Regions from separate parts of the Phreatobacter stygius genome, predicted to be linked through region 1. Evidence: riboswitches for the same ligand, from Rfam matches in the RefSeq annotation. Region 1 holds a riboswitch; each other region holds the start of a gene.

Region 1 (10,263 bases):
CCGGACAGTCGCGCCGCCGGCCACGGTTCGCATTCCGGCTCTGGAGTTCATGCTGATGACGACGCCCGCACCAAAAGCCCCGCCCGCACCGAGTGCCGCCGACAGCGACCCGGTCGCGCTCGGCATGATGCGGGGCTTTCCGCCGCCGGCCGAACGGACGGTCGCCTTCGCCGACGGCTCGTTCCGCTCATTTCCCGAATTCCGCTGGGCCTGGAGCAATATCCGCCAGCTGGTGCCGACAACCAATGTCTGGCGCGGGCGGGGGCCGGTCTCGGTGCTGCCGCGCGACGAGCAGGACCTCGGCAAGGTTGCCTCGACCACCATGGACGGCCGTCCGATGACCTTCGACCAGGCGCTGGCCGAGACCTATGCCGACGGCATTTGTGTGCTGCATCGCGGCCGGATCGTCTACGAGCGCTATTTCGGCGCGCTCGAGGCCCATAAGCCGCACCTCGCCATGTCGGTGACCAAGTCTTTCGTCGGCGTGCTCGCCGGCATGCTGGTCGCCGATGGGCTGATCGATCCCGCGGCCCTGGTGACCCGCTATGTGCCGGAACTCGGCGCCAGCGCCTTTGGCGACGCCACCGTCCGCCAGGTCATGGATATGACCACGGGGCTTCGCTACACCGAGGTCTATACCGACGCCAATTCGGATGTCTGGGGGCTGCGCCGCGCCAATGGCATGGCCGCGCGGGATCCGGACTATCAGGGCGCCAGGACGCTCTACGACTTCCTGATCTCCCAGCCGAAGCAAGGCGAGCACGGCCAGGTCTTCGCCTACAAGACCGTCAATACCGACGTGCTCGCCTGGATCGTCAGGCGCGCCAGCGGCCAGTCGTTGAGCGAGCTGCTGTCGAGCCGGATCTGGTCGAAGCTCGGCGCCGAGGAAGATGCCTTCTTCACCGTCGACAGCATCGGCACGGAATCGGGCGGCGGCGGCCTCAACACCACGCTGCGCGACCTTGCCCGCTTCGGCGAATGCATGCGCAACAGGGGCCGGTTCAACGGCCAGCAGATCATTCAGGCCGAGGCTGTCGAGGATATCGCGCGCGGCGCCGACCCGGCGCAGTTCAAGCCGGCGGGGTATGCCACCTTGCCCGGCTGGTCCTAGCGGAACATGTGGTGGGTCAGCCACAACGAGCACGGCGTCTATATGGCGCGCGGCATCCATGGCCAGTCGATCTATGTCGACCCGAAGGCCGAGATGGTGATCGCGCGTTACGGCTCGCATCCCCAGGCCGGCAATGTCGCCAACGACCCGGTGACCCTGCCGGCCTTCATGGCCGTGGCCAAGGCCCTGATGCCGTAGGCGTCAGCGCGCTGCGATCGGCCGCCACGGGTGCAGGACCCGGCGCGTGGCGATCTCGAAGGCCCAGTAATGCCCCTCGAAGGGCTGGTCGGCGCTCCGGCTGATCGGCTGGCCGAGATAACGGCACAGCAGCAGGGTGCCGACCCCGCCATGGGCGACGAAGGCGATGTCGCCGCCCGAATGGTTGTTCAGGATTGCATCGACCGCGGCGGCAACCCGCGCCTGGGCATCGACCGCGCGCTCCCAGCCCCTGACGCTCTCGTCGGGGCTTGCGAAGAACATGTCGGCCGTCCGCTGGAATTCGGGCGGCGGCAGAAAGCCGGTGGCGCTGCGGTCGTTCTCATGAAGGCGAGGGTGAACACCGACGGCCAAGCCCGAGCGGCCGGCCAGGATGCCCGCCGCTTCCACCGCCTTGGTCTCGTTGCTCGCCCAGACCGCGGCCAGGCCGCGCATGTCCGATGACGCCGCGAATGTCCGCATGCGCTGGATGCCCTTGTCGCTCAGGTGCCAGCGCGGCACCGGCACGGCGGGATCGATGACCACTTCGGGATGGCTGATGAAAAAGCCGAGGCTCACCACGCCCTCCCGGGGCAACCATCGCCGCGTCCGCCAAGGTCCATTCAGGCCACCAGGGTCGCCGAATGCCGATAGCCGATGCGGTTTTCCGGCGGCACCGGGTAGCGCCCGGCGATCCGCTCGAGCATCATCAGGACATCGCTTTTCGAGCCGGCCTTGGCCGCGGCATCGGTGAACAATTGCTCCAGCACGTCCTGCTGGGCGTGGCTGCCGCCGAGCCGGTACATGCCGCCGAGCGCCGGCCGCATCAGCTCGACCGCCTCCTGGTAGCGGCCCCGGCCATGGGCGAGCACCGCCGCCGAGATCGGCAGGGCATAGAGCCGGACCAGGCCGGCGATCGTATCCGATCCGGCCGCCGCCGCCTCGAGGCCGGCCAGGAAAGCCTCGGCGGCCTGGTAGCGCCCGGTATGGACCAGCGCCATCATCCAATGCGGCAAGGTGAACGCGTTGAGGCAGTCGCCGATCCGGCCCTCGGCCTTGTCGGCGAGCTCGATCCAGCGGTCGCCGACATCGACGCCCTGCAATTGCAGCCGGAACAGCATGGAAGCGGCATTCTGCACGTCGATATAGAGGTCGGGCTGCATCTCGACGATGGGCGAGCCGAGGTTGCGGAAGCCCTTGTCGTAGAGCGCCAGGACCTCGTCGAACTCCTCGCGTTCGAGGTGGTAGAGGCCGCGATGCCACCACAGGTGATGCTTGAGGTTGTTGCCGCCCTGCCAATGCGGCTCCAGGTCGCGCAGCAGCAGGATGCCCTCGCTGCGCCGTCCCTGCATTTCCATGACATGGGCCACCGCATGGGTCGCCCAGATGTCGCCGGGGTCGAGCGCGATCGCCTCGCGGCCGGAATTTTCGGCCACCGTGTAGTTGCCGCATTCCTCGTTGGCGAAGGCCCGGCAGGCGAGCACCGCGCCGCGGCCGGCCAGGCCCAGCTCCCAATGCGGCAAGGTCGCTTCGACGACAGCCAGCATCTGCTCGGGACGGCCGAGCCAGAAGGCGTTGAAATGGTGCAGGCGGAAGGCGAGGACATCGGTCGGATGGCGCGCCACGATGGCTTCCCAGCGGGCCAGCAGTTCGTCCAGCCGGCCGTCGACCCAGGCTTCCAGCGCCGCGACATGGGCCTGCTCGCGCGCCGTGGCGTTGACGGCGGCGGTTTTTGCCAGCGCCAGCGCCTCGCGCGCCGCCGGCACGGTTGCGAGATTGAACGCGGCCAGCGTCAGGTAGCCGCGCAGCACATGGGCGAGGCAGAAGTCCGGATCGACCGCCAAGCAGGCCTTCACCCGGGCCGCCGTGTCCAGCCGATAGGTCAGATAGCCCGCCACCGCATGGTCGAAGGCCACCGCCGCGGCGTCCGACGCGCAGGTCATGGTCAGTCCACGACAATCCCTGGGCATTGTCCCGGCTCCTCTCGCATCCGACCGGCGGCCTGGATTCGCTTTTGGCCGGCCCGCGCCAAGCTCACGCCATTGGCGCGTGATTGTCCATTGCCCGCGGGCAGGGGTTGACGGGACCGGGGGAGGAGGCCAGATTCAAGTGAACTCTGAGGGGAGCCCCGCGACGGGGCTGAGAGGCTGCAAGGCCGGCATGGACGCCGGCACGGTGGCGACCCTTGAACCTGATCCGGATCATGCCGGCGGAGGGACAGGGATGCGTCACGACACGTCAGCACGCCATGCACAGGTCAGCATTATCGGAGCCGGCATAGCCGGGCTCTGGCAAGCCTTGCTGTTTGCCCGCGCCGGCTACGCGGTCACGCTGTTCGAGCGGGGCGACGAGGCAATGAGCCAGGCGACCAGTCATTGGGCTGGCGGCATGCTGGCGCCCTGGTGCGAGCGCGAGGCCGCCGACGACGTGGTGACCAGGCTCGGCATCCGGTCCCTGTCGCTCTGGCGCGACGCGCTGCCCGAGCTTGCCTTCAATGGCTCGCTGGTGGTCGCCCATACGCGCGACCGGGCCGATTTCGAGCGCTTCGCCGGCATGACCGAGGGCCATGTCCGGCTCGACGCCGAACGTCTCGCCGCGCTCGAACCGGCGCTCGCCGGGCGTTTCCGCGATGCCCTGCATTTTCCCGGCGAAGGCCATGTCGAACCGCGCCGGGTCATGCCGGCGCTGCGCCGGCTCATCGCCCAGGCGGGCGGCGAGATCGTCTTCGGCGCCAGGCGCGAACCGGCCGATTGTGCCGGCCTGACGATCGATTGCCGCGGGCTCGCCGGCCGCGACCGCCAGCCGGCCCTGCGCGGCGTCAAGGGCGAGACCGTGCTGATCGAGACCACCGAGATCGCGCTGTCCCAGCCGGTCCGGCTGTTGCATCCGCGCTGGCCGCTCTACGTGGTGCCGCGTGCCGGCAACCTGTTTTTGATTGGCGCAACCTCGATCGAGAGCGAAAGCCAGGGGGTCAGCCTGCGCTCGGCGCTGGAACTGATGACCGCGGCCTATGCGCTGCATCCGGCTTTCGCCGAGGCGCGCATTGTCGAACTCGGTTCGGCGCTCCGGCCGGCCTTTCCGGACAACCACCCGCGGATTTCCGTCGACGGCCGGATGATCGCGGTCAACGGGCTCTACCGCCACGGGTTTCTCATCGCGCCGGCGCTCGCCGAACTGACGCTCGCGCAGGTGCGGCAAGGTCTGCAACACGGCTCAATCGACAACGAGGTGATGTCATGATCCTGATCGTCAACGGCGAAAAAACCGAAACGGCGGCCACCAGCCTGCCGGCCTTGCTGGAGGAGCTCGAATACCAGCACCGCCATCTCGCCATTGCGGTCAACCACGAGGTGGTGCCACGCGCCGCCTGGGCGAAAGCCGCGCTGCAGGACGGCGACGCGGTCGAGATCATCACGCCGCGCCAGGGCGGCTGAGACCATGGTCGATTTCTACGGACGTTCGTTCACCTCGCGCCTGCTGATCGGCACGGCGCTCTATCCGTCACCCGCCATCATGCAGGAGGCGGTGCGCGCCGCGGGGTCCGAGATCGTCACCGTCTCGGTCCGTCGCGAAAGCGCCGGCGGTGGCACCGGCCAGGGCTTCTGGTCGCTGATCCAGGAGCTCGGCGTCGCCGTGCTGCCGAATACCGCGGGCTGCCGCAGCGTGCGCGATGCGGTGACCACGGCGAAGCTCGCGCGCGAGCTGTTCGAGACGCCCTGGATCAAGCTCGAGGTGATCGCCGATGACGACACCCTGCAGCCGGACGTGGTTGGCCTGGTCGAGGCGGCCGCCATCCTGATCAAGGATGGCTTCGAGGTGTTTCCTTATTGCACCGAGGACCTGGGCGTGGCCTTGCGCCTGGCCGATGCCGGTTGCCGGGTGATCATGCCCTGGGCCTCGCCCATCGGCAGCGCCCGCGGCATCACCAATCGGCGGGCGCTCGAACTGATGCGCAACCGGCTGCCCGAGCTGACCCTGGTGGTCGATGCCGGCCTCGGCGCGCCCTCGCATGCGGCGGAAGCGCTGGAGATCGGCTTCGACGCGGTGCTGCTCAACACCGCGATCGCCAAGGCCGCCGATCCCGTCGCTATGGCAAGGGCCTTCCGGCAAGGGGTGGAGGCCGGCTATACCGCCCATGCGGCGGGCCTGATGGCGCCGCGCGACTTCGCTTCTCCCTCCACGCCGGTTGTCGGGACACCGTTTTGGCATGACCTACCCTGATCGCTTCTATCCCGTCATCGACAGCCTCGCCTGGCTCAGGCGGCTGACCGCGCTCGGCGTCGGCACCGTGCAGCTGAGGGTCAAGGACCTGACGCTCGAACAGGCGACGGCCCTGATGCGCGAGGCCCTTACCGTGACCCGTGGCACGCCGACCCGGCTGGTCGTCAACGACTGGTGGCAGGCGGCGATCGATGCCGGCGCCGAGCATGTCCATCTTGGCCAGGAGGACCTCGCCGATGCCGACGTTCCGGCAATCCGGCGCGCCGGGCTGACCTTGGGCGTGTCGACCCATGACGACGACGAGCTGGATGCCGCGCTCGACTACGTGCCCGACTATATCGCGCTCGGGCCGATCTACGAGACGACCCTGAAGGTCATGCGCTTCGGGCCGCAGGGGCTGGAGCGCATCCGCACCTGGAAGGACCGCATGGGCGCCATCCCGCTGATCGCCATTGGCGGCATCACGCTGGAGCGGGCACCGGCGGTCTATGCCAGCGGCGCCGATTCGATCGCGGTGGTCAGCGATGTCACCGGCAATCCCGACCCGGACCAGCGCGTCCGCGACTGGCTGAGCCTTGCCGCCAAGACCGCCTGAATCGGGTGCGTCGGGTCGCAACCCGTTGATTGCACTGGTGTTGAGCCGCGGTTCCTCGTATGGATTCGGCCATGATCAAGCGGCTTCCAGAGGGCAGGGGCGTTCAGTCGATCGAGGTCGGCGGGCGGCTGCTCGCCGCCATGGTCGAGCTCGGCAAGCCGGCCATGCTGCGCGACCTCGCGGCCATGGCCAAGGTCACTTCGGCCCAGGCCCATGCCTATCTCGTCAGTTTCCGCAAGATCGGCATGGTCGAGCAGGATCCCTTGAGCGGGCGCTACCTGCTCGGCCCCTTCGCGCTGCAGGTCGGGCTCACCCGCATGCGCGAACATGTGCCGCTGCGCATGGCGAGCCAGGCGGCGGTCGAGCTTGCCGCCGAGACCGGCCTGATGGTGACCGTCACGGTCTGGGGCACCCATGGGCCGACCATTATCGAGGTCGAGGAATCGGTCCAGCCGGTGCACGTCAATCTGCGCGTCGGCGCGGGTTATACGGTCACCGGCACGGCCACCGGCCGGCTGTTCGCCGCCTTCCTGCCGGATGATCTGGTGCGGCCCTTGATCGACAAGGAACGTGGCGCCGGCCGGCCGGGCGCGACGCGCCTGGCCAGGGACAAGATGGCCGCCGATTTCGCCGAGATCCGGCGGCGCGGCTTTGCCACCACCGAGGGCATTCCGGTGCCCGGCATCAACGCGGTCAGCGCCCCGGTGCTCGACCATAGCGGCCAGGTGCAATTCGCCATCACGCTGATCGGTCCGGCCTCCGACCTGATCGTCAAGGGCGACAGCGAGCAGGCGATTTTCGTCAAGCGTTTCGCCGAAAGCCTGTCGGCCAATCTCGGATTTCGGGCTGAACGGACAAGCGACGATCCGGCGGCCGCCCTGCCATTCGGTTTCGGCCGCGTCCGCGGCGAATTCGCCGAACGCGCCGTGCCCTTTGCCCGCCCGCCGCGCCGGTCAAGGCCGGGCTAGCGAAGGTCGGGGCCAATTGGCGAGGATGCAGGCTGCCTTGCAAGCATGTCTTTTCGGAACACGCACGTGAACCTCTACGTCACCCCCGGCGACCGAGCGTAGCGAGGGAGGGAAGGGGGCCCAGGAGCCAACACATCACGCCTTCCGTGGATCGATTTCGGGGGATTTCGCAGTGTTGAGCTAAGCGGCCTGCAACCCTTGGACCCCCTTCCCTCGCTTCGCTCGCCGGGGGTGACGTAGGTGTTTCCGGCCTGACGCCGATCAATGCCCACCTCCCAGATAAGCCGCCCGGACCCGGGCGTTCTGCAACATCTCCTGGCCGGTGCCCGACAGCACGATCCGGCCGGTCTCCAGCACATAGGCGCGGTCGGCCACCGCCAGCGCCAGGTTGGCCATCTGCTCGACCAGCAGGATGGTCATGCCGGCATCGCGCAGGCGCCGGATGGTCGCGAAGATCTCCTTGATGATCAAAGGCGCCAGGCCGAGCGAGGGTTCGTCCATCAGCAAGAGCTTCGGTTCGCCCATCAGCGCGCGCGCAATGGCGAGCATCTGCTGCTCGCCGCCGGACAAGGTCACCGCCGGCTGGCTCCGCCGTTCGGCGAGCCTTGGGAACATGTCGAACTGGGCGTCGATCGCACGGGTCAGATCGACCGTCGAAAGCTTGCGCGAATAGGCCCCGAGCTCGAGATTGTCGCGCACGCTCTGGTCGGGAAAGACCTGGCGCCCTTCGGGCGACAGCGCGATGCCGGCCTTCACCCGCTTATGCGCGGCAAGCTGGGTGATATCCTCGCCGCGAAAGCGGATCTGGCCGGATCTCGGCAAGGCGAGGCCGGCGATCGCCTTCAACAGCGTGCTCTTGCCGGCGCCATTGGCGCCGACAATGGCAACCACCTGGCCTTCGCCAACCGTGATCGTCGCCTCCGAGACGGCCTGGATCGGGCCATAGAACAGCGAGACGGCATCGAGTGTCAGCATGGCGCTCACCTGTGCCCCGCAAGATTGCTGCCGGCCAAATCGCCGGCAAGCCCGAGCGCCGGCGTGCCGTCTTGGGCCGCTGCCTCGTCCGCCTCGTCGACGCCGAGATAGGCGGCAATGACGCGCGGATCGCGTTGCATGGCGGCCGGCGGACCCTCGGCGATCTTCTCACCATAGTCGAGCACGATGACGTGGTCGGAAATGGCCATCACCAGGTCCATGTGATGTTCGACCAAAAGGATGGTGATACCCTGGTCGCGAATGCGCTTGAGCAATTGGCCGAGCTCTTCGGTCTCTTGCGGATTGAGGCCGGCCGCCGGCTCGTCGAGCAGCAGCACTTCCGGTTCGGTGGCGAGCGCGCGGGCCAGCTCGACGCGCCGCTGCAGGCCATAGGCAAGGCTGCCGGCGGGCGCCCCGGCAACACCGGTCAGATCGAGAAAGGCCAGGATGCGGGCGACCCGTTCGCGCGCCGACCGCTCCTCGCGGCGCGACGACGGCAGGCCGAAAAGCGAGGTGAGGAAGCCGTTGCGCATCCGGCCATGCTGGCCGATCAGCACGTTGTCGATCACCGAGAGCTCGCGGAACAGCCTGAGGTTCTGGAAGGTGCGGGCAACCCCGCCGCGGCAGATCGCGTGGGTGGATTGCCGGCCGATATCGCTGCCGCGGAATTCGATCCGGCCCTCATCCGCGCGAATGATGCCCGAGACCATGTTGATGAACGTGCTCTTGCCCGCGCCGTTCGGCCCGATCAGCGCATGGATATGGCCCGCGGTCAGCACGGCGCTGACGTCGCGTGCCGGTTTCACGCCGCCATAAGATTTCGACAGGTTGGTTGCGACCAGCAGCGGCGCATCGGGCCGCGCAGCCTTGCCGTCGCGCACCGGCAAGGCTGCGCCGGTGGGGTCGGCCAAGGGCACCGTGACATCGCCCGAGAGGCGCTCGCCGAACAGGCGCCGCGACAGGCCGGAGAGCACGCCGGCCAGCCCCTGCGGCATGACATAGAGCGCGAAGAGCAGCAGCGCGCCATTGGCGAAATGTTCGATCCAGGCCCAGCGGGCGAGGAAGGCGGAGAGCACCGTCAAGGTCAGCGCGCCGAGCAGCGGCCCGATGAGCGAGCCGGCGCCGCCGAACAGCACGGTGAGCAGGATGAAGATCGACAGGTTGAAGGTGATGAAGTCGGAGTTGATATATTGGTTCTGCTGGGCGACCAGCGCGCCAGCGAGGCCGCAGGTCGTCGCCGCGATGACGAAGGCCAGGACCTTGTAGCGCAGCACCGGCACGCCCATGGCGCTGGCGGCCACCTCGTCGGCCTGGATCGACAGCAGCGCCCGGCCGAGCCGGCCAATCAGCACGTTGCGCAACAGGAGATGCACGGCAAGGCTGAGAGCGATGGCGAACCAGACCCATTGCGCCATGGTGAAGGGCTCGCCGGCGAGCGTCAGCGGCTTGATCGCATAGATGCCCATGGCGCCGCCGAACAGGTCGGAGGCTTCGGTCACCAGCTTCTCCACCACGATGCCGAAGGCGAGCGTCACCATGGCGAGGCTTGGGCCGCGCACCCGCAGCGAGGGCGCGGCGATCAGCACGCCGAAACCGGCCGAGATGACCGTTGCCGCGGCAAGTGCGGCCCAAGGGTTCATGTCGAGGCTGGTGGTCAGCATGGCCACGGCATAGGCGCCGGCGGCGAACAGGCCGGCCTGGCCGAGCGACTTCTGGCCGGCGAAACCGAGCAGCACGTTCATGCCGGAGGCGCAGAGGAAATAGACGCAGACCGAAAACAGGATGCGCAGGTAGAAGTCGTTGGCGGTGACCAGGACCAGGAGGCTGGCGGCAAGCGCGATGCCGAGCGCTGCGAGAACATGGCGCATCGGGCTTCAGACCTTGTCCAGGGAGCGCGAGCCGAACAGGCCGTTCGGGAAGATCGCCAGCACCAGGATGATCAAAAGGAAGATGACGATCTCGCGCCATTGCGCCTGCCAGAGCGCGACGCCGGCCTCCAGGAGGCCGAGCATGAAGCCGCCGAAAATGCAGCCGCGGGGATTGTCGAGGCCGCCGAGAATGGCGCCCGAAAAGGCCTTCAAGGCGATGCCGAGGCCAAGGAACAGCGAGGCCGACGAGATCGGCGCGACCAGCAGGCCGCCGACGCCGGCGAGCAGGCTGGAGAGCGCGAAGGCGCCGAGCATGATGGCGGTCACGTT
Region 2 (10,263 bases), 3.0 Mb from region 1:
CGCGCACCGCCAGATGTTTCATCACGGCATCGCTGATCCGGCCCGCGGTGTTGTCGAAATAGACGTCGACGCCATCGGGGCAGGCCGCGGCGATGGCGGCATCGAGATCGTTGGTCGCCTTGTAGTCGATCGCCGCGTCGAAACCGAAATCGTCGCGGCACTGGGCCGTCTTGGCGCCGCCGCCCGCGATGCCGACCGTGCGGCAGCCGGAAAGCCTGGCGATCTGGCCGACCGCCGAGCCGACCGAGCCGGCGGCGGTCGAGACCACCACCGTGTCGCCGGGCTTCGGCTGGCCGACCTCGATCAGGCCGAAATAGGCGGTGACGCCGTTCAGCCCGAGCACGCCGAGCGCCAGCGACAAGGGCAGGTCGGTTTCCGTGACCTTGCGCGTTACCGCCGCCGCGCCGACGACGGCGAGATCCTGCCAGCCGAACAGGCCGGTCACCTTGTCGCCTTCGGCAAAGCCTTGGTGGCGCGAGGCGACCACTTCGCCGGCGGCGAAGGCGCGCATGACCTCGCCAATGCCGACCGGCACCGAATAATTGGCCACCGCACTGACCCAGCCGCGCATCGCCGGCTCGACCGACAGGAACTGATTGCGCACCAGGATTTCGCCGTCGCGCAGCTCGGGCACGGCGGTTTCGACGATGTCGAAATGTTCGGGCCCGGGAATGTCGGCCGGACGGGCCTTGAGCAGGACTTGGCGGTTCAACTGCGGCATGACGGTCACCGGGTCGGAACAGGGAACATGCGCCATGTCAGCACGGATCGTGTCGTCGCGGCAGCCCTGCCGGCGCCGCCGGCCATGCGCTGGCGTCAGGCGCCCTGACCGAAGCCTGAGAAGATCGCCGCCAGCACGGCATCTTCATCGGTTCCCCCAGGCGGAAGCCGCGCAGGGTTGAAGATAGAGCGGAGGTAATATTGTAACTCCGTTCTGCTACTGGCTTTGCAAGCCGGGATGCCGGTTCTAAGCTTGCCGCATTGTGACACCGGGCGCCTCGGCCCCGACGGCCCTCGCGCCCGTTGCCTCGCCCGGATCGGGAGGACCCCATGTCACGGAAGTTCATTGATTGCCGTGAAATGCCCAGCGAGATGAATTGCACGGTCGCCTTGAGCGCCGATACCGAAGAGGAATTGCTGGAAGTCGTGATCCAGCACGCCGTCGCCGTGCACAAATATGAGGATACGCCGGAACTGCGCACCATGATCACTGGCGCGATGAAGGATGGCACGCCGCCGGTCGAAGCGCCCAAAAGGGCCGCCTGACCCGTTTGATCACTGAGGCTTGTGATCATTGGGGCTCGTGATCATTGGGGCTTGTGATCGTTGAAGCCTGAAGCGGCCCGGATGAAGCACCTGCTCCATCCGGGCCTCGTTCGTCAGAGCGCCCGGTTGCTGGCTTTCACGGCATCGGCCTCGACATAGACCTCAGCCCCCATCTCCAGGAACTTCTCGCTCATCTGCGCCATGCCGACCTGTTGGTCGTTGAGGGTCGCGGCATAGTCGCGGACGTCCTGGGTGATCTTCATCGAGCAGAATTTCGGCCCGCACATCGAGCAGAAATGCGCCACCTTATGCGCTTCCTTCGGCAGGGTCTCGTCGTGGAACGAGCGGGCCGTGTCGGGGTCGAGACCGAGATTGAACTGGTCCTCCCAGCGGAAGTCGAAGCGGGCGCGCGACAGGGCGTCGTCGCGCAGCTGCGCCGCCGGGTGGCCCTTGCCGAGATCGGCGGCATGGGCCGCGATCTTGTAGGTGATCACGCCGACCTTCACGTCGTCGCGGTTGGGCAGGCCGAGATGTTCCTTCGGCGTGACGTAGCAGAGCATGGCGCAGCCGAACCAGCCGATCATCGCCGCCCCGATGCCTGAGGTGATATGGTCATAACCCGGCGCGATGTCGGTCGTCAGCGGCCCGAGCGTATAGAACGGCGCCTCGCCGCAGGCCTTCAGCTGCTTTTCCATATTGACCTTGATCTTGTGGATCGGCACGTGGCCGGGCCCCTCGATCATCACCTGGCAGCCCTTGTTCCAGGCGATCTGGGTCAATTCGCCGAGCGTTTCCAGTTCGGCGAACTGGGCCGCGTCATTGGCATCGGCGATCGAGCCCGGACGCAGGCCGTCGCCGAGCGAGAACGACACGTCATAGGCCCGCATGATGTCGCAGATCTCGTCGAAATGCGTGTAGAGGAAGCTTTCCTTGTGATGCGCCAGGCACCACTTGGCCATGATCGAGCCGCCGCGCGAGACGATGCCGGTGACCCTTTTCGCGGTCAGCGGCACATAGGCCAACCGGACGCCGGCATGAATGGTGAAATAGTCGACGCCCTGCTCGCACTGCTCGATCAGCGTGTCGCGATAGACCTCCCAGGTCAGCTTGACCGGGTCGCCGTCGACCTTTTCCAGCGCCTGGTAGATCGGCACCGTGCCGATCGGCACCGGCGAATTGCGGATGATCCATTCGCGCGTGTTGTGGATGTTGCGTCCGGTGGAGAGGTCCATCACCGTGTCGGCGCCCCAGCGGATCGACCAGACCAGCTTGTCGACCTCTTCCTCGATCGACGAGGACACGGCGGAATTGCCGATATTGGCGTTGATCTTCACCAGGAAGTTGCGGCCGATGATCATCGGCTCCAATTCGGGGTGGTTGATGTTGCAGGGGATGATGGCGCGGCCGCGGGCGATCTCCGAGCGGACGAATTCCGGCGTGATGAAGGCCGGGATCTCGGCACCGAAGCTCTCGCCGTCGGCAATCGTCGCCGCGGCATCGGCCAGCGCCTGCTTGCGGCCGAGATTTTCACGCTCGGCGACATAGATCATCTCCTTGGTGATGATCCCGGCGCGGGCGAATTCATATTGGGTGATCAGCTGGCCGGGCAGGCCGCGCAGCGGCTGGTTGACCACCGGAAAGGCGCGCGCCAGATGTTTGCCGGCATGGCCGTTGTCTTCCGGCTTGATCTCGCGGCCGACATAACGCTCGACGCCGCCGCGCTCGGTCACCCAGGTCTCGCGGGCCCGCGACAGGCCCTTTTCGACGTCGATGACGACATCCGGGTCGGTATAGGGACCGGACGTGTCATAAACCGCCAGCGGCGCTTCGCCGGAGCCTTCGGTCAGCGCGATCTCGCGCAGAGGAACCCGGATATCAGGGGCGGAATCGGGGATCGCGAAGATCTTGCGTGAGGCGGGCATCGGCCCGGTGGTCACGGCGGCCTTGATGTCTTTGACAGGTGCATTCATGACGCGTGCTCCCTTGAGGGTGCGGGTGTTGGCGGGGTCGGCTGACGAGAGCCATCGAGGCGCCGGCGGCATGCGGTTTCCGGCTGGTCGGCCCGGCCAACACAAACGGCGTGCGCGCAGCAACCACTGCGAGCACGGGCGTTTGACGCGCAAAGAGCGAAGTCGGCATGCGTCCCATCCCTCCGCCGGCATGACCCGGATCAGGTTCAAGGGTCGCCACGGTGCCAGGATGGTTTCTGGCGTCGTGGCCTCTCAGCCCCCTCACGGGGCTCCCCTTGGAGCGGTGCCGAATGTGACGTCTTGACGGCCGAAGTCAAGCCGCGCCGCCGTGGCGAAGGGCGGGGCGGCCGTCCTGCGCGGCAGGCAATTGCGCAATTGCCCCGATCTTCCCTTTCACCTGAGGCTCCAAATCGGCTAAGACGCCCGCGTCTTGTCGCCCCAGGAACTTGCCGCTATCGCGGCGATCGCCGGAGTCCGCCATGTCCGTTGATGCCCATGACATCGGCCGCGTCCTCAACGAGGCGCTGCCCTATATGCAGAAATATGACGACGAGATCATCGTGGTGAAATATGGCGGCCACGCCATGGGCGACGAAGAAGGCGCGCGCTCCTTTGCCCGCGACATCGTCATGCTCGAACAGTCCGGCATCAATCCGGTGGTGGTTCACGGCGGCGGCCCGCAGATCGGCCAGATGCTGGCCAAGCTCGGCATCAAGAGCCAGTTCGTCGACGGCCTGCGCGTCACCGACAAGCCGACGGTGGAAATCGTCGAGATGATCCTCGCCGGCTCGATCAACAAGCAGATCGTCGGTTTCATCAATGCCGCCGGCGGCAAGGCCATCGGGCTCTGCGGCAAGGATGGCGACATGGTCAAGGCGGTGAAGGTCAGCCGCACCGCCCGCGATCCCGATTCCAATATCGAGCAGGCGATCGATCTCGGTTTTGTCGGCGAGCCCGACAAGGTCGACACCAAGGTGCTCGACACCGTGCTCGGCAAGGAGCTGATCCCGGTGCTGGCGCCGGTCGCGACCTCGAAGGAGGGCGACACCTACAACGTCAATGCCGACACCTTTGCCGGCGCCATTGCCGGCGCGCTCGGCGCCAAGCGGCTGCTGCTTTTGACCGATGTGCCCGGCGTGCTCGACAAGAACAAGAACCTGATCAAGGAATTGTCGGTCGATGATTGCCGGCGGCTGATCGCCGATGGCACCGCCACCGGCGGCATGATCCCGAAGATCGAGACCTGCATCTATGCCATCGAGCGCGGCGTCGAGGGCGTGGTGATCCTGGATGGCAAGACCCCGCATGCGGTTCTGGTGGAGCTTCTCACCCATGGTGGCGCGGGCACCCTCATCCACGCCTGAGCCGGCCGGCCGCGCCATCCGCCCGCTTGCCGGCCTGGTGCCGGGTGGCTTGGCGCCGAGTGGCTTGGCGCTTGCCGCGGCCCTGGCGCTGGGCGCGGCGCCGGCCGCCGCCGAAACGCGGCTGTGCAACCGCACCAGCCTGGTCACCGAGGCGGCCATCGGCGTGCTCGCCGATGACACCGCCGCCACCCGCGGCTGGTTCAGGCTGGATCCCGGCCAGTGCCGGGTCATCCTGCAGACGGCCGAAGCCCCCGGCCGCCTGTTCCTCAACACCCGCGGGCTCACCGAGCCGCCGGGCACCGGGCTCGGCCAGCCGGACAATGTCCGGCTCTGCGTCGGCGAAGGTGATTTTCTGGTCGCTGCGGCGCTGGCCTGCCAGCGCCCCGGCACGCGGCTGGTGCCCTTCGCGGAAATGCGCCCAACCGTGATCGACGGCATTGCCGTCCTGTTCCTGTCGGAGGCCGCCGATTACGACCTGCCGCAGGCGCGCCGCGCCGGCATCCAGCGCCTGTTGACCCGGATGGGCTATGATCCCGGCCCGATCGACGGGCTCGACGGCCCGCGCACCGACGCCGCGCTCAGGGCCTTCGTCGCCGACCGCAATCTGCCAGCCGACAGCGGTGCCGCGCCCGACATTTTCGACACGCTGATCGCGGCGCTGCGCGCCGGCGAAGGTCCGGGTTTCGCCTGGTGCAACGATAGCGGCAATCGGATCATGGCGGCGCTCGGCGTCGAAGAAGGCGGCCGCGTCGTCACCCGCGGCTGGTATCGCATCGAGCCGGGCGCCTGCCTGAAGCCGCCGATCGATGCCGCGGCGGTCAGGGTCTATTCTTTTGCCGAGGCGGTGGACGCCGAAGGCCGGCCGGTGCTTTCGGCGGGCAAGCCGCTGACCTATGGTGGTGAGGTTGCGGCCTGCATTCGTCCGGCCGAGTTCGAGATCGCAGGCGCCGGTGACTGCGCCGCCCATGGCGCGACATCGGTCGCCTTTCTGGAGGTCAGCTTCGACGGCCGCCGTCGCGCCTCAGTTCGTTTCCGGGAGCCGTGATGCCTCAGAATCTGCCGCTGCCCGCCGCCTTCGCCAATGTCCAGGCCTGGATCTTCGACCTCGACAACACGCTCTATCCGCCCCACCTGTCGCTCTGGTCGGAGATCGACGGCCGGATCAAGGCCTATGTCTCGAGCTTCCTCAAGATCACGCCCGACGAGGCCTTCACGCTGCAGAAGGACTATTACCGGCGCTACGGCACCTCGCTGCGCGGCCTGATGATCGAACACGGCATGAGCCCCGACGATTTCCTGGCCTATGTCCACGACATCGACCATTCGCCGCTGCAGGCCAATCCCGAGCTCGGCGCGGCGATCGCCGCACTCCCCGGACGGAAATTCGTCTTCACCTCGGGCACCCGCTCGCATGTCGCGGCGGTGACCCGCCGGCTCGGCTTCGAGAACCAGTTCGACGGCGTGTTCGACATTGTCGATGCCGGCCTGCTGCCGAAGCCGCATCATGCGACCTATGAGAAGTTCCTGGCCGACCATGGCGTCGATCCGAAACAGGCCGCCATGTTCGAAGATCTCGCGCGCAACCTCGAAGCGCCCCATGCGCTGGGCATGAAAACCGTGCTGGTGGTGCCGGAAAACACCCGCGAACTGTTCCGCGAGACCTGGGAATTCGAAGGCCGCGACGACGACCATGTCGACTTCGTCACCGACGACCTGACCGCCTTCCTGATCCGGCTGAGGCTTTGACGCCTGATCAGATCGAAGCACTGCATTGAGGACAGGCCTATCCTTGATGCAATACTTCAATCCCAAGTGAGCCGGTCAGAAACCGCCCTTGGTGCTGAACCCGTCGTCGCCGCCCGAGCTGCCACCCGACGATCCGCCGCCGCCCCAGGAACCACCGCCGCCGCCGCCTCCGCCGCCCCAGGAACCGCCGCCACCCCAGGAGCCGCCGCCGCCCCAGGCACCGCCGCCCCAGCTCGAGCCACCGTCGCCGCTCGGATAACCGGACCGGGGCTGGTTCCAGCGCCGCCCCTGCTCCATGCGCGACCAATAGTCGGCGCCGGTCAGCGCGCCGTTCACCAGGCCGCGCAGCAGGTGGCCGATCACGTCATTGTCGAAATAGGAGCCGTCGGCGTCATAACGGCGGTTGCGGAAGCCGCTGGCGACCTGGGAGATTTCCGAGCGCCGCCGCGACACCTCGGCGAGCTCGCCGCGCACCCGCTTCACCGCATCGCCGAGCCGGTCCTGCTGGTCGCGCGCCGCGCCGACGCCCTTGACGATCTTTTCGTCCTCCGGCGAGGGCGTCGCCACCGCTTCCTGGTAGAGCCGGTTCAGGTCGGCGCCGCGCAGCGCGTCGGCGAGCAGGGCCACGGCCTCCTTGTAGCGCGGATCCTCGCCCCGGCCGAACGCGTCGATCTCGGCCTCGATCGCCGCATGGTCCTTCTCGGCGGCGGCGCGGGTCGCGTCCAAAGCATCGAGGCGGCGCCGATGCTCATCGATCTCGGCGGTTGCCTGGTCGCCGCCGCTGGCGACGAAGGCGCCCTTTTCCATCGCCTTGACCCGTTCGACCGCGTCGACCGCCAGCGCCGCGCTGCGATTGGCGTGTTCGCGCAGCCGCTGCGAGATCTCGGTCAGCATGGCATAGTTCGGCCGGGCGTCGTGATAGCGGATCAGCCGCGCGACCCAGCCGTCGATCAGGCGCGCGATATTGCCGGCCTGATAGTCCTGAGTGCCATAGCCGCGGCTCCACAGATAAGTGAACAGCGCGTCGTCCTCGTAAGGCTTGCGCTTGGCCTCCAATTCGTCCTCGGCGAGCTTGGCCTTCTTTTCCGAGGCCTGCGCCACGCCGACCGCCTGCTCGGCCTCGGCCCTGACCGCGGCATAGTCGCTTTTGGCGGCAAGCCCGACCTGGGCTTCGTTCTCCACCGCCCGGCGCTTTTCTTCGGCGTCCGCAAGTTCGGTGGCAAACGACTGCCGTTCAGCGGCGATGCGGGCAATGTCGGCTTCGCTCGCCGCCAGCCGCTTGCCGAGCGTCGTCCGGTCGTTGGCGCGCAGGGCCAGCACGGCGCGCACCCGGGTCGCCAGTTGCGCCAGCTGGCCGCCGAGGCCGTCCGAGCTCTTCAGCCGGAACACCGCGAGGTCGCGATAACCCTCGGCCTCGTCGGCCTTGGCCTCGGCCATCTGGCGCATGGCGTCATCCAGGCGGCGATTGGCATCGGCCTCGGCCGTTCTCAATTGGCCGAGCGCATCCTCGATGCCGCCAAGCGCCGAATGTCCGGGGATCATGGTGTCATGCTCCTACCAGCGCGTGATGGCGCCGCCCGGCAGCGCGACGCGCCAGGTGGGTTCCAATTGGCCGCGCGCCTTGCGACCGAGCGTCGCGTTCTGGATGATCCCGTCATCGGCCTTGTCGCGGCGGATCTCGTCGAAGACGCTCTCGGGCACCCGCACCGCCCATTTGCTGACCACCGAGGCGGCGCCGTCCTCTTCCGACGTGACGCTGCGCGACAGCGGTCGGCCGTCGCGGCCGATCGCCTCGACCACCAGGTAATAATTGTTGGCGGCGCGGTTGCGGTTCGGCGCCCGGATGATGCCGGTCAGTTCGCCCGGCCGCGAGACCACCCGCACGTCATATTCGGAACGCACCTCGTCACGCAGCTGGGCGAGTTCCGCCACCGTCTTGCGGGCGAGCTCGGCCTTGCCGTCACGCGCCGCCGACTGGCCGTCGGCGACCAGCGCCGCCACCCGTGCCTTGATCGCGTCGACGGTGGCGTCGCGGTTGATGTCGCCGGCGATCTGGGTCAGCGAGGCGGGAATGGTGGTCGACAGCTCGGTGCGCGCCGCCTGGTCCTGATAGACCAGGGTGCCCGTGCCGATGCCCAGCGCCGCCAGCGCGCCGAGCGCCCATTTGCCCCAGACACCGCGCCGGACATAGAGCCTGGCGAGCTTGACCCGCAGCGTCGAGGCCGGCGGCTTGTAGACGAAGCGCTCCTCGCGCAGCGCCTTGACGCCCTGCTTCAGGATCTCGTCGGAGACCGTGATGCCCTGGTTCCGGTAGATCTCGCGCAGCCGCTCGATCAGGTCTTCCTCGCGGTCGCCTTCGGCGAGCTCGCGTTCGGTCAGCTTGGCGCGATGGCGCAGGGTGTCGACGACGTCCATGGCGAGCATGACGTCGTCGAGCTGGGCGGGCGGCTGGGCCGCGGCTACGGGCGCGGCGGCGACGGCGGTATCGGTCATGGAATGATGCTCCCGTCAGGGTCTCACATCCCGAGCGCCGCGCCCTTTTCGGCGAGGGCGGCGAGCCGGCGCTTGCCGTCCTCGACCGCGTCGCGGATCTCCTGGCTGTTCTGTGTCGACAGTTTGCGCATCTCCAGGATGATCTCGCCCGACTTTTCCTGGAACGACACCACCGACTCGACCAGCTTCTTCACCGCGTCGGCGCGGATCGTCGGTCCATAGCCGGCGCGCAAGGCTTCTTCCTGCACCTTGTCGCCGATCTCGGACAGCGTCTCGAGCGATTTCGACACGCCTTCCTTCATCTCGTTCAGGGTGCGGGTCGATTCGTGCAGGCCCTGCAGGCCGGTGAACGAGGCCTTCAGCGCGGTCAGCACCGCGTCATTGGTCGAGAAGAACGAGATCGCCTGCGAATAGACCCGCTCCTTGGCCGAGGTGGTCTGCATCAGGCGCGCCATGATGACCTCGGAGGTGTTGTAGCCGATGGTCAGGTTGTCGGAGAGGTCCTTGGCGATCTGGTAGCGCTTTTCCTCGTCCTGCATCTCGCGCAGCTTGGTGTCGCGGACCAGTTCGAGATTGGCCCGTTCGGCGGGGATCGTGCCGGTATAGGCGGCGACCGCTTCGGAGGCGGCCTTCAGCTCGTCCTGCTTGGCCTTCAGCTTGGCATCGGCCTTTTCCAGCACTTCGAGCGCCTGCACTTCCGACTGTTTCAGGGCGCCGCGGAAATCGCGATAGGCATCCAGGATGGTCACCTCGCGGTTGATCTGGTCCTTGGTGGCGCGCGCCACGTCCAGATAGACCGTGCGGATGCCGTCGAAGCGGGTGGCGATGTCGCCGCGGCGGACCTTGGTCCAGATGTTCTCCAGCCGCTCGAAGGTGGAGATCTTGCCGTCCGACAACTGCTCGACCATGCGCTTGGCATCGTCGCGGATCGAATTGAAGCTCGAGGTGATCAGCTCGTAGCGTTCGCCGACCTCCATGCCGGCAACCTGGTTGCGCACGACCTCGTTGAACACGCCGACCTGGTTCAACGTCCGCGCGATCACGGTGACGCGCTCCTGGTCGAGGTCGGAGATCTTCTGCAACAGCGCGATGATCGGCTGTTCCTCGATCTTCGAGGGCATCAATCCGAGGTCGCGCAACACGCCGGTGGCGCGGTCGAGATATTGCATCGGGGAGGGGATAACGGTTTTGGTGGTCGTGGGCGCAGGGGTGCTCATCTCAACGCTCGTTCGCCAGAACCGGCCCGCCGCCGGCCGGCTCAATGTGATGGCCGCGGGTTGTAAAGGCAAGACGGCCGACCGGGCAGATATCGGCGCCGGCCCGCTCCGTCCGGCCGCTCAGCGCCGCGCCGTGCGCAGGATGGTGCCGGCGATCTGTTCGGCCATGCAGGCGTGACCGGCCGGCGACAGATGCAGTCCGTCCCA
Region 3 (10,263 bases), 1.7 Mb from region 1:
ACCGATCGCGGCCAGGCTGTTCCGCCACCGCAGGGTGGTGCTGGGCTGCCTGGCGGCGCTCGCCGCCGCCAACAGCGCAACGGAAAGCATCCGGCCGACGATCGTCAAGGATGGCATCGAGCAGCCGGCGTTGACCGCCTACGAGCAATGGAACTCGTTCTCGCGCATAACGGTCGGCCAAAGCGAGACGGCGACACCGGTGCTCTGGGGGCCGTCCCCCCGGTTCGCGTCGCACCAGATCGACCAGCGCTGGATGAACATCGACGGCGGCGCCGGAACGGCGGTCTATCGCTTCACCGGCAATCTCAACGAAGTTGCGTTCCTGCGCTACGACGTGACCAACCTCGCCTATGCGCTGCCTGCCCTGCGGACCGGGGCGGTGATCGGCGTCGGCGGCGGCAGGGACATGCTGTCGGCGCGCCTGTTCGGTCTCTCCGAGGTCGTCGGGGTGGAGATCAACCCGATCTTCATCGACCTGCTGACGCGGCGTTTCGCGAATTACACGGCCATCGGCCGCCTGCCCGGCATCGGCTTCGAGATCGACGAGGCGCGCAGCTGGTTCGCCCGCACCGATCGCACCTTCGACATCATCCAGATGAGCCTGATCGACACCTGGGCCGCGACCGGCGCCGGCGCCTTCACCTTGTCGGAGAACGGTCTCTATACCGTCGAGGCCTGGCGGATCTTCCTTGAGCGCCTGACGCCTGAGGGCGTGTTTACCGTCAGCCGCTGGCATGCCCCCGGCGAGGTCAACGAGACCGGCCGCATGGTGAGCCTCGCGGTTGCCACCCTTCAAGCGCTCGGTGTGGCCGAGCCGAAGCGGCATATGTTCATGGCCTCGTCGGGCCTGGTTGCGACCCTTGTCATGTCGCGTTCATCCCTGTCGGACCAGGCCCTGGAGGCCCTGAGGACGGCCGCGGCGACCTACGCCTTTTCCGTCCTGCTGGACCCGCGGGCGCCAGCAGCCTCACCGCTGCTCGAGAGCATCGTCTCGGCGCCCGACGGCGACAGCCTGCAACGCGCCACGCAGTCGTCTTATCTGGACCTGAGCGCGCCGACCGACGCTCGCCCGTTCTTCTTCAACCAATTGCGGCTCGATCGCCTGCTGGATCAGGACATCCTGGCGGTGGCGTCCAGACCGGGCGTCTATGGCGGCAACCTGAGCGCCACCCTGACGCTCGCCATGCTGATCGTCATCTCGGCGGTGCTGGTCGCGGCGACGATCATCATCCCGCTTCGGTCCACCGTGAGCCGGGCGGCGTCGACGCTGACCATCGCTGGAACAGCCTATTTTGCGCTGATCGGCATCGGCTTCATGATGGTCGAAATCGCCCTGCTCCAGCGCATCAGCGTCTTCCTCGGCCACCCGGTCTATGCCCTCAGCGTCGTCCTGTTCAGCCTGATCCTGTCGACCGGCCTCGGCAGCCTGGCATCCGAGCGCCTTCGGCTCGACGGCAGCCTGCGGCTGATCGGCTGGTCGGCGCTGACAGGCGCCTATCTCCTCGCCCTGCCGTCCTGGCTGCCCGGGGCCCTGCTCCATCTGGAGAGCGCAAGCCTGATGTCACGGGCCGGGCTGGCCGTTCTGGTTCTGGCACCCGCCGGCTTCCTCATGGGCTTCGGCTTTCCCACCGGCATGCGGCTGGTCTCGATGATCGACCAGAGGCCAACCCCGTGGTTCTGGGGCATCAACGGCGCGGCGGGTGTGCTCGCCGCGAGCGTCGCCGTGTTGACCAGCATCGAGTTCGGCATCGATACGACGCTCCGGGCAGGCGCGGTCTGCTACCTGCTGCTGCCCGGGCCGGCCCTGCTTCTCGTCAGATGTGTGCGGGCGGCGCGGAAGGACGCTGCCCCAACACGCCAGGGGCAACCATCCTTGTCCTGACCGGCCGAAGCGCGGCGTGGCACGACGCGGGCACGCTAGCGCATCCATGACCTGCTGCCGAAAGACGGCTTGCGGCCGAAGTCAAAATCAAGCAAAAAAGAACAACCAGTTGCTTTTTGCAATCACTTTGGATGAGCCCAGGAGAGCCCGCCGGTGACCAGGCTGCGTGTCGAAAGTTTCACCATCTCGCTTGACGGTTATGGCGCCGGCCCCGGCCAGGACCTCGCCAATCCCTTAGGGGTCGGCGGCATGGCGTTGCACGCATGGGCGCTCGAAACCCGCACGTTCCGGCAAATGTTCGGCACCGACGGCGGCACCACCGATCTCGACGACCGCTTCGCGGCGCGCGGCTTCGACACTATCGGCGCCTGGATCCTCGGCGGAACATGTTCGGCCCGATCCGCGGCGACTGGCCTGACGACAGCTGGAAAGGCTGGTGGGGCGACAACCCGCCTTATCACGTGCCGGTCTTTGTGCTCACCCATCATCCGCGCGCGCCGATCGCCATGGCCGGCGGCACCACCTTCCATTTCGTCACCGATGGCATCCAGTCCGCGCTCCGCCAGGCCAGGGCCGCGGCCGGCGGCCGCGACGTGCGCCTCGGCGGCGGGGTCGAGACAACAAGGCAATATCTGAGCGCCGGGCTCATCGACGAGCTGCACCTGGCCATCGCGCCGATCCTGCTCGGGTCCGGCGAAAGCCTGTTCGCCGGCCTCGACGCCGGCAAGCTCGGTTATCATTGCGCCGAACACGTGCTGACGGCCAACGCCACCCATGTCGTGCTGAAGCGGACGGCGGATGGCGCGTGAGGCGGCGGAAGAGGGCGCGTTCTGCGAACTCCACGAGGACGAAAGTTTTGATTCCCCCCGCGAGGGAGCGAGCCCGCGACCAAGCCCTGTTTCTCCGCTCCATCGCGTCTCGATCCACGCCCCCGCAAGGGAGCGACTGTGGCCGAGCTTCCAGTCCCCGGCCCCGTAGACGTTTCGATCCACGCCCCCGTGAGGGAGCGACTGGACCTGTCGTCGAAAACCATTCGTTTCGGCGTGTTTCGATCCACGCCCCCGTGAAGGAGCGACTCTCACAGCCCTAACATATTGCTGCGGCGTGATAAAATTGGCCAGTTGCGCGAACCGGACCGTCCGGAGAGCCCTACTCTTCCGAAGCCGCGCAGCCCGACCCGGAAAACGTGATTGGGAAGAGTGGTTTGGCAGCAGCGCGAACCACCCGGGCGCGGCATGTGCGCTTCAGGTTCGCGCAGACCCGACCGGGCGCCCCACAAATGGCATCGCCGGCAGGACGAGGGGCTCGTCCTCGCCGCCTCGCCCTACGCCTCCCTTGCCCCCAGCGCCGCATGCAGCGACACCCGCGTCCAGGGCGTGATGCGCGCCTGGAAGGCGGTGTAGCTGTCCGCCACCTTGCGGGCCATCGGGCTGCGGGTGCCAAGATCGCGCACGAGGTCGCCGGCGTGGCGGCGGGCGAGCGCCAGCATGTCGGCCGGGAAGCCGCGCAGCTTGACGCCGTGGCTCGTCACCATCAGCGCCAGCGCCTCCATGTTGAGCCGCTCGATCTCGGCCAGCGCCACCGTCAGCTCGGCGAGGCAGGCGGCCTCGACCACCGCCTTGAGCTCGGGCTCGAGCCCGTCCCAGAGCGTCCTGTTGACCAGGAATTCGCTGGAACCGTTCGGCTTGTTGAAACCCGGCGTGTAATAGAACGGCGCGATGCGCCACAGCCCCAGCTGGAGATCGGCGCCGGGCGAGGTGAACTCGGCGGCATCGACCACACCGCGCTCCAGCGCCGGATAGATATCGGCCGGCGGCACGGCCAGCGCGGTCGCACCGAGCCGCTGGAACAGTTCGGCGCCCAAGCCCACCATACGGATCTTGAGGCCCTTGACGTCCTCGGCCGAGTGCAGCTCGCGGCGGAACCAGCCGCCCATCGACACCCCGGTATTGCCACCCATCAGCGGCTTGAAGCCGAAGCGCCGGGAGGTCTCGTCCCAGAGCTCCTGGCCGCCGCCCTGCAGGATCCAGGCAGCATGTTCGGGCGGCGTGAAGCCGAAGGGAATGGCGGTGAAGAAGGCCGAGGCCGGCTCGCGGCCAATGCCGAAGAACGAGGCGGTATGGCCGAGCTCGACGGTGGCATTGCCGACCGCCTCCTGCACCGCGAAGGCCGGCACCAGCTCGCCCGCCGCGAAGACCTGAACCTCGATGCGGCCAGCCGACAGGGTGGCGATGCGCTCGGCGATGCGCTGGGCGGAGAAGCCGGGGCCGGGCAGGTTTTTCGGCCAGGAGGTCACCATGCGCCAGCGCCGCGCGGCTTGCGCGCGCGCTGGCGTTGGTGCGGCGATCAGCCCGGCGGCGGCGGCAAGGGTCAGGCGGCGGTCGACGGTCATCGGATCACCACCAGGCGTGGAAATGATGGGTTGGACCATGGCCATGGCCAACCTCGAGGCGGTCGGCCGCGGCGATCGCCTTGGTGACGAAATCCTTGGCCTCGGCCACGGCATGGCCGAGTTCGAGACCCTTGGCGAGGCCGGCGGCGATCGCCGACGACAGCGTGCAGCCGGTGCCGTGGCTGTTCTTGGTGACGATCCGCGGCGCTTCCAGCCGCGCCACCCGGTCGGGCAGCACCAGGAGATCGACACTGGTCGGCCCGGTGCCGTGGCCGCCCTTCATCAGCACGGCGCGCGCGCCGCGGGCGATCAGCATCCGGCCTTGCGCCAGCATGTCGTCCTCGCCCATGGCGACCGGCTGGTCGAGCAGGGCGGCCGCCTCCAGGAGATTGGGCGTGATCAGCATGACCTCGGGGATCAGCACGGTGCTCAGCGCGCTGATCGCCTGGGGGTTGAGCAGGCGATGGCCGGAGGCCGCCACCATCACCGGGTCGAGCACGACATTCACCGCGTTGTGGCGCTTCAGCCCGGCGGCGACCGTTTCGATCACCTGCGGCTGCGACAGCATGCCGATCTTCACCGCCCTGACGGCGAGATCGGAAAACACCGAATCGATCTGGGCCGCGATGAAATCCGCTGGCACGTCGAAAATGCCCTGCACGCCCATGGTGTTCTGGGCGGTCAGCGCGGTGATCACGCTGGCGCCATAGACGCCGAGCGCGGAAAAGGTCTTGAGGTCGGCCTGGATGCCGGCGCTGCCGCCGGAATCCGAACCCGCAATGGTCACCGCGATCGCCGTCATGGCCGATCCTCCCTTGGACAGTGGTCTTCGCTCCGGCGCGTCAGACGACCCGCGCGCGGGTGGCGAGCTTGCCGGACTCCAGCCCGTGCAGCGCATCGAGATAGGCGACGGCAAAACTGCCGGGGCCGGCTGCCTGTTCCGCCGCGATCTCGCCGGCGACGCCGACCGCCACCAGGCCGCAGGCGCAGGCCTCGAACGGATCCTCGGCGACCGCCAGGAAGGCCGCGATGATCGCCGCCCCGGCGCAGCCCATGGCGGTCACCTTGGCCATCAGCGGATGGCCGTTGGGCGTGCCGGCCACGCGCGCGCCGTCCATCACATGGTCGGTCGCGCCGGTCGCCGCGACGACGGTCTTCAAGCCCAGCGCAAAAGCGTCGACCGGCCGGCCCTGGCTCAAGGCGGCGATCTCGGCCTCGTTGCCGCGGATGACGGTCGGCCCGGCCGCCGCGATCTCGCGGGCGAACAGGGCCCGGCTCGGCGAGCGTTCGATGAACACCGGGTCGAGCACCCAGGGCAGCGCCTTGGCTTTGGCCGCCCCGATCGCCAGCCGGATCACCTGGCGCCGGCCCTCGTCGAGCGTGCCGAGATTGACCAGGAGCGCGTCGGCGCCGCCGACAAAGGCGCCGATCTCCTCCGGCGAGGTGGTCATCGAGGGCACCGCACCGATCGCCAGCAGGGCATTGGCGGTGAAGCCCTGGGCAACCCCATTGGTGATGCAGTGGATGCGCGGGCGGCGCGCCCGGATCTTGTCGATCAGGGCTGCGGCATTCCAGGCCAGTGCGGCTGCGGCCATCACCGCCCCCCGTTCAAGGCGAGCCTGATATCCATCTCGGTTTCCTCCGCCGGCATGACCCGGTTCAGGTACGACGGGTTGACCGTTGAACGGTCTCTCAGCCCTTTGAGGGCACCCCGACGAGACAACTCCCGACGTGGTAGGCCAAGCAGAACCCGGGTGCAAGGGTGGACCACGCACAGCGCCCTTGCGAACATCCCGTCCGTCATGGAATCTCCCTGACCGCAACGAGGCACGCCATGATCCCCTTTTTCGTCCAGATCAAATGCCAGCTCGGCAAGTCCTACGAGGTCGCCGCCCAGCTCGCCGACCGCGAGATCGCGTCCGAGATCTATTCGACCGCCGGCAATTTCGACCTGCTGGTGAAGTTTTATGTCGAGACCGGCGTCGACATCGGCCATTTCGTCAATGAGAAGGTGCAGATCATTCCGGGCATCCAGGACACCCACACGATCATCACCTTCAAGGCGTTCTGAAGCCGCGGGATCGCCGGTCGGCGAAGGCCATGCATCGCCGCGGGCTTGGGTCAGGCGCGCGGGTTGGCGGCCAGGAGGTCGGCGCCGTTGGCGTTGAAGAAGGCCGAGCCCGGCAGCCCCTGGCCGCCGTCGACCGCAAGCGACGTGCCGGTGATATAGGTCGCCAAAGGCGAGGCCAGGAAGACCGCCGCCTGGGCGACATCCTCGACCAGGCCCATGCGCCGCAGCGGGATGTGGTCGAGATAACGCGCATGGTCGCCCGGGGCGGAAATGCGCCGCAGCCCTTCGGTGTCGCCGACCAGGCCCGGAACGACGCTGTTCGACCGGATGCCGAAAGGCCCCCATTCCAGCGCCAGGTTTTTCATCAGCATCTCGACGCCCGCCTTGGCGGCGCCGACATGGGCCTGATAGGCATGCGCCATGTGGGCCATCGGCGCGGTGATGAAGACCACCGAGCCGCGGCTGCGCTTCAACTGGTCGAAGGCCAGGCGCGCGGCATTGAACGAGCCGCAGAGGTCGATGTCGACGACGGTGCGAAAGCCGTTCGGTGACAGCGTCTCGGCGGGGCTGAGAAAATTGCCGGCCGCCCCGCAGACCAGCACGCCGATATCGCCGAGCGTCTCGCCGGCGCCGTCGATGGCGGCCTTCAGCTGGCCGGCATCGCGCACATCGGCGGTCCTGGCGAAGACCTTTCCGCCGAGCGCTTCGAGGGCGACCCGGGCGCCGTCCAGCCGCTCCGGCGAGCGGCCGCAAATGGCGACCGCCGCGCCGTGCCGCGCGAAGGCCTGGGCGATGCCGAAATTGATGCCGCTGCCGCCGCCGGTGACGAACACCGTCCGGCGCGCGAACAGATCGCGCGGCAGCAGGTCGCCGTGAACCGCTGCGTGCTCGGTCATTGGGGTTTGGCCGTCTGGTACATGCCGGCAATGAGCTCGGCGAATTTCTCGTGCACGAACTTGCGCTTGAGCTTCATCGTCGGGGTGATCTCCTCGTCCTCGGGCGTCAGCACGCGGTCGATGATGCGGAACTGCTTGACCTGCTCGACCCGGGCGAACTGGCCGTTGACGCGGGCGATCTCGGCCTCGATCAGGGCAACCACCTCGGGCGCCCGCGTCAGGCTGGCGAAGTTCGAGAACGGAATGCTCTTGTCCTGGGCGAACTTGGCGACATTGTCGTGGTCGAGCATGACCAGGCAGGTCAGATAGGGCTTGCGGTCGCCGATGACCACGGCATCGGAAATATAGGAGCTGAACTTCAGCTGGTTTTCGATTTCCGACGGGGTGATGTTCTTGCCGCCGGCGGTGATGATGATGTCCTTCAGCCGGTCGACGATCCTGAGCAGGCCCTGATCGTCGAAGCGGCCGACATCGCCGGTGCGCAGCCAGCCATCGACGATGGCCTCGGCGGTCTTGTCCGGCTTGTTCAGATATTCGCGGAAGATGTTGGGGCCGCGGGCGATGATCTCGCCTTCCGGCGACAGCTTGATCTCGCAGCCCGGGATGGCCTTGCCGACGGTGCCGGGACGGGCGACATCGGCCGGCGTCACGGTCAGGAAACAGGTCGATTCGGTCTGGCCATAAGCCTCCTGCATCCTGAAGCCCATGCTGCGATACCAGCGGATCAGGTCGGGCGAGATCGGCGCCGCGCCGGTCAGCAGGCTGCGTGCCCGCGACAGCCCCATCATCCGCTTCAGGTTGCGCAGGATCAGCCATTCGCCGGCCGCGAAGACCAGCCGGTCGCCGCGCCCGGCGGGCCGGCCGGCCTCGGCGGCCAGCGCGATCCGTTCGCCGGCGGCGAGCGGCACCCGATAGAGCCAGCGCTGCAGCCTCACGCCGTCCTTCAGCCCGACCACCACCTGCGAATGCAGCTTCTCCCAGATCCGCGGCACGGCGAGCACGAAATGCGGCTGCACCTCGCGCAGGTTCTCCGGCACGGTCTCCATGCTCTCGGCGAAGTAGAGCACGTTGCCGCACATGATCTGGAGGTAGGAGCCGCAGATGCGCTCGGCCATGTGGCAGAGCGGCAGGAACGACAGCAGCGTATGGCCCTCGGCCCGGGTGAAGCACTGGCGCACGCTGTAGCAGATGAACAGGAGGCTGCGGTGGGTCACCAGCGCGCCCTTGGCCGGCCCGGTCGTGCCCGAGGTGTAGACGATGATCGCGGGATCGTCGGGTGACTGCCTGGCCGCGGCCTCGTGCCAGGCGCCGGGATGGGCCGCCCGATGATCGCGCCCGAGCGCCAGGAAGGCCTCGAACGACATGACCATCGGATCGCTGAAATGCGACAGGCCCTTCATGTCCGAGACCACGATGGTCTCGAGCTCCGGGCAGTCCGGCCGCCCGGTCAGAACCTTGTCCAGCTGCTCCTCGTCCTCGACGAACACCACCCGGGTGCGGGAATCCTTCAGGAGGTAGCCGACCTGGGCCGGGGAATCGGTCGGATAGATGCCGCTGCAGATGCCGCCGAGGCCGAGCGTGCCCATGTCGACGGTGACCCAGTCGACCGAATTCTGCGCCAGCACGCTGACCACCTCGCCCTTGCCGAGGCCGAGCGCCAGAAGCCCATGGCCGATCTCCGCCGCCCGCGCCGCATAACCCCGCCAGCTGGTTTCCTGCCACAGCCCCAGGCGTTTCTCGTAGAGCGCCGGGCGATCCGCCGAGGCCTGGGCGCGAGCCAGGAACAGGTCGGTGAAATTGCGCAGGAACGGCGGCGCCGCGGTCCAGGCGGGATCGTCGAATGCCACCGACGGTTTCTCGTGCACCACTGCGTTCATCGTCGCCGCGCTCCGCTCAATGCCACATCTTCTTGCGCTTCCAGCGCCGCTCGCCGCGCACGCCCTGGTCGGCGAGCCCGAGATAGAACTCCTTGACGTCGGCGTTCTCCATGAGCTCGGCCGCCGGGCCCTCCAGCACGATGCGGCCGAGCTCCAGCACATAGGCGAAATGGGCGGTCGCCAGCGCCTGCCGGGCGTTCTGCTCGACCAGCAGGATGGTCGTGCCGAACCGCCGGTTGATGTCGCCGATGATGGCGAAGATCTGCTTGGTGAGCAGCGGCGACAGGCCGAGCGAGGGTTCGTCCATCAACAGCAGCGAGGGCTTGCTCATCATGGCGCGCGCGATGGCGAGCATCTGCTGCTGGCCGCCGGACAACAGCCCGGCCGGCTGGCGCGCCCGTTCGCCGAGGATCGGAAAGGTCTCGAACCAGGCGGCGATCTCGCGCTCCACCGCGTCGCGGTCGTGGCGCAAGTAGGCGCCCATCAGGATGTTCTCCTGGACCGTCATGAACGGGAAGATCTCGCGGCCCTCGGGCACATGGGAAATGCCGCGGCGAACCACGTCGGCGCCTTCAAGCCCGGTGATCGGCTGGTCCTGGAAGGTGATCGTGCCCTTGCGCGGCGCCATGATGCCGGAGATCGTCTTGAGGATGGTCGACTTGCCCGCCCCGTTCGATCCGAGAATGGTCACGATGGCGCCTTCCGGCACCGCCAGGCTGACCCCACGGACGGCCATGATGCGGCCGTAGAAGGTTTCGACATTGGACAGCGACAGCAGGGTTGAGGTCATCGTCGGTCTCCCTCAGTCGCCGAGATAGGCGCGCACGACCCGCGGGTCGGAGATCACCTGGTCGGCATCGCCGAGCGCCAGCACGCGGCCCGATTCCAGCGCCAGCACACGGTCGGAGACGCGCCGGACCAGCGTCATGTCGTGCTCGACCATGATCACGGTGACGCCGAGATCGTCGCGGATGTCGCGGATCCAGTGCACCATGTCCTCGGTCTCTTCCGGGTTGAGGCCCGAGGACGGCTCGTCGAGCAGCAGGAGCTTCGGCCCGAGCGCCAGGGCGCGACCGATCTCCACCACCTTGCGAATGCCGTAGGACAGCGAGGCGATCGGCGCGTCGCGGTGGTGTTCCAGCTCG

What was found. A riboswitch is a leader RNA that binds a small molecule or an ion and turns the genes downstream of it on or off. The one in region 1 is predicted to bind thiamine pyrophosphate.
Region 2: it holds a riboswitch for thiamine pyrophosphate, as region 1 does, so the genes downstream of both, thiC (phosphomethylpyrimidine synthase ThiC) here and E8M01_RS28405 (FAD-dependent oxidoreductase) in region 1, are expected to answer to the same signal.
Region 3: it holds a riboswitch for thiamine pyrophosphate, as region 1 does, so the genes downstream of both, thiM (hydroxyethylthiazole kinase) here and E8M01_RS28405 (FAD-dependent oxidoreductase) in region 1, are expected to answer to the same signal.

Annotation. Positions count from the first base shown of each region.
Region 1 covers NZ_CP039690.1:6,020,720-6,030,982, forward strand. Annotated here, with positions in the region: partial or broken gene E8M01_RS28390 (serine hydrolase domain-containing protein) at 56-1,309, shown strand; gene E8M01_RS28395 (histidine phosphatase family protein) at 1,313-1,885, opposite strand; gene E8M01_RS28400 (tetratricopeptide repeat protein) at 1,930-3,249, opposite strand; TPP riboswitch at 3,416-3,541, shown strand; gene E8M01_RS28405 (FAD-dependent oxidoreductase) at 3,530-4,546, shown strand; gene thiS (sulfur carrier protein ThiS) at 4,543-4,740, shown strand; gene E8M01_RS28415 (thiazole synthase) at 4,745-5,527, shown strand; gene E8M01_RS28420 (thiamine phosphate synthase) at 5,514-6,122, shown strand; gene E8M01_RS28425 (IclR family transcriptional regulator) at 6,194-7,090, shown strand; gene E8M01_RS28430 (ABC transporter ATP-binding protein) at 7,352-8,065, opposite strand; gene E8M01_RS28435 (branched-chain amino acid ABC transporter ATP-binding protein/permease) at 8,071-9,933, opposite strand; gene E8M01_RS28440 (branched-chain amino acid ABC transporter permease) at 9,940-10,263, opposite strand, start outside.
Region 2 covers NZ_CP039690.1:2,976,261-2,986,523, forward strand. Annotated here, with positions in the region: gene E8M01_RS13785 (NADP-dependent oxidoreductase) at 1-757, opposite strand, end outside; gene E8M01_RS13790 (DUF1059 domain-containing protein) at 1,051-1,266, shown strand; gene thiC (phosphomethylpyrimidine synthase ThiC) at 1,380-3,236, opposite strand; TPP riboswitch at 3,397-3,522, opposite strand; gene argB (acetylglutamate kinase) at 3,716-4,600, shown strand; gene E8M01_RS13805 (DUF1036 domain-containing protein) at 4,527-5,645, shown strand; gene E8M01_RS13810 (pyrimidine 5'-nucleotidase) at 5,645-6,346, shown strand; gene E8M01_RS13815 (coiled-coil domain-containing protein) at 6,422-7,888, opposite strand; gene E8M01_RS13820 (DUF6384 family protein) at 7,901-8,839, opposite strand; gene E8M01_RS13825 (cell surface protein) at 8,863-10,056, opposite strand; gene E8M01_RS13830 (SGNH/GDSL hydrolase family protein) at 10,177-10,263, opposite strand, start outside.
Region 3 covers NZ_CP039690.1:394,872-405,134, forward strand. Annotated here, with positions in the region: gene E8M01_RS01930 (spermidine synthase family protein) at 1-1,882, shown strand, start outside; partial or broken gene E8M01_RS01935 (dihydrofolate reductase family protein) at 2,036-2,691, shown strand; gene E8M01_RS01940 (TRAP transporter substrate-binding protein) at 3,207-4,274, opposite strand; gene thiD (bifunctional hydroxymethylpyrimidine kinase/phosphomethylpyrimidine kinase) at 4,279-5,076, opposite strand; gene thiM (hydroxyethylthiazole kinase) at 5,117-5,869, opposite strand; TPP riboswitch at 5,893-5,998, opposite strand; gene E8M01_RS01955 (Lrp/AsnC ligand binding domain-containing protein) at 6,109-6,345, shown strand; gene E8M01_RS01960 (SDR family oxidoreductase) at 6,396-7,241, opposite strand; gene E8M01_RS01965 (AMP-dependent synthetase/ligase) at 7,238-9,118, opposite strand; gene E8M01_RS01970 (ABC transporter ATP-binding protein) at 9,135-9,908, opposite strand; gene E8M01_RS01975 (ABC transporter ATP-binding protein) at 9,921-10,263, opposite strand, start outside.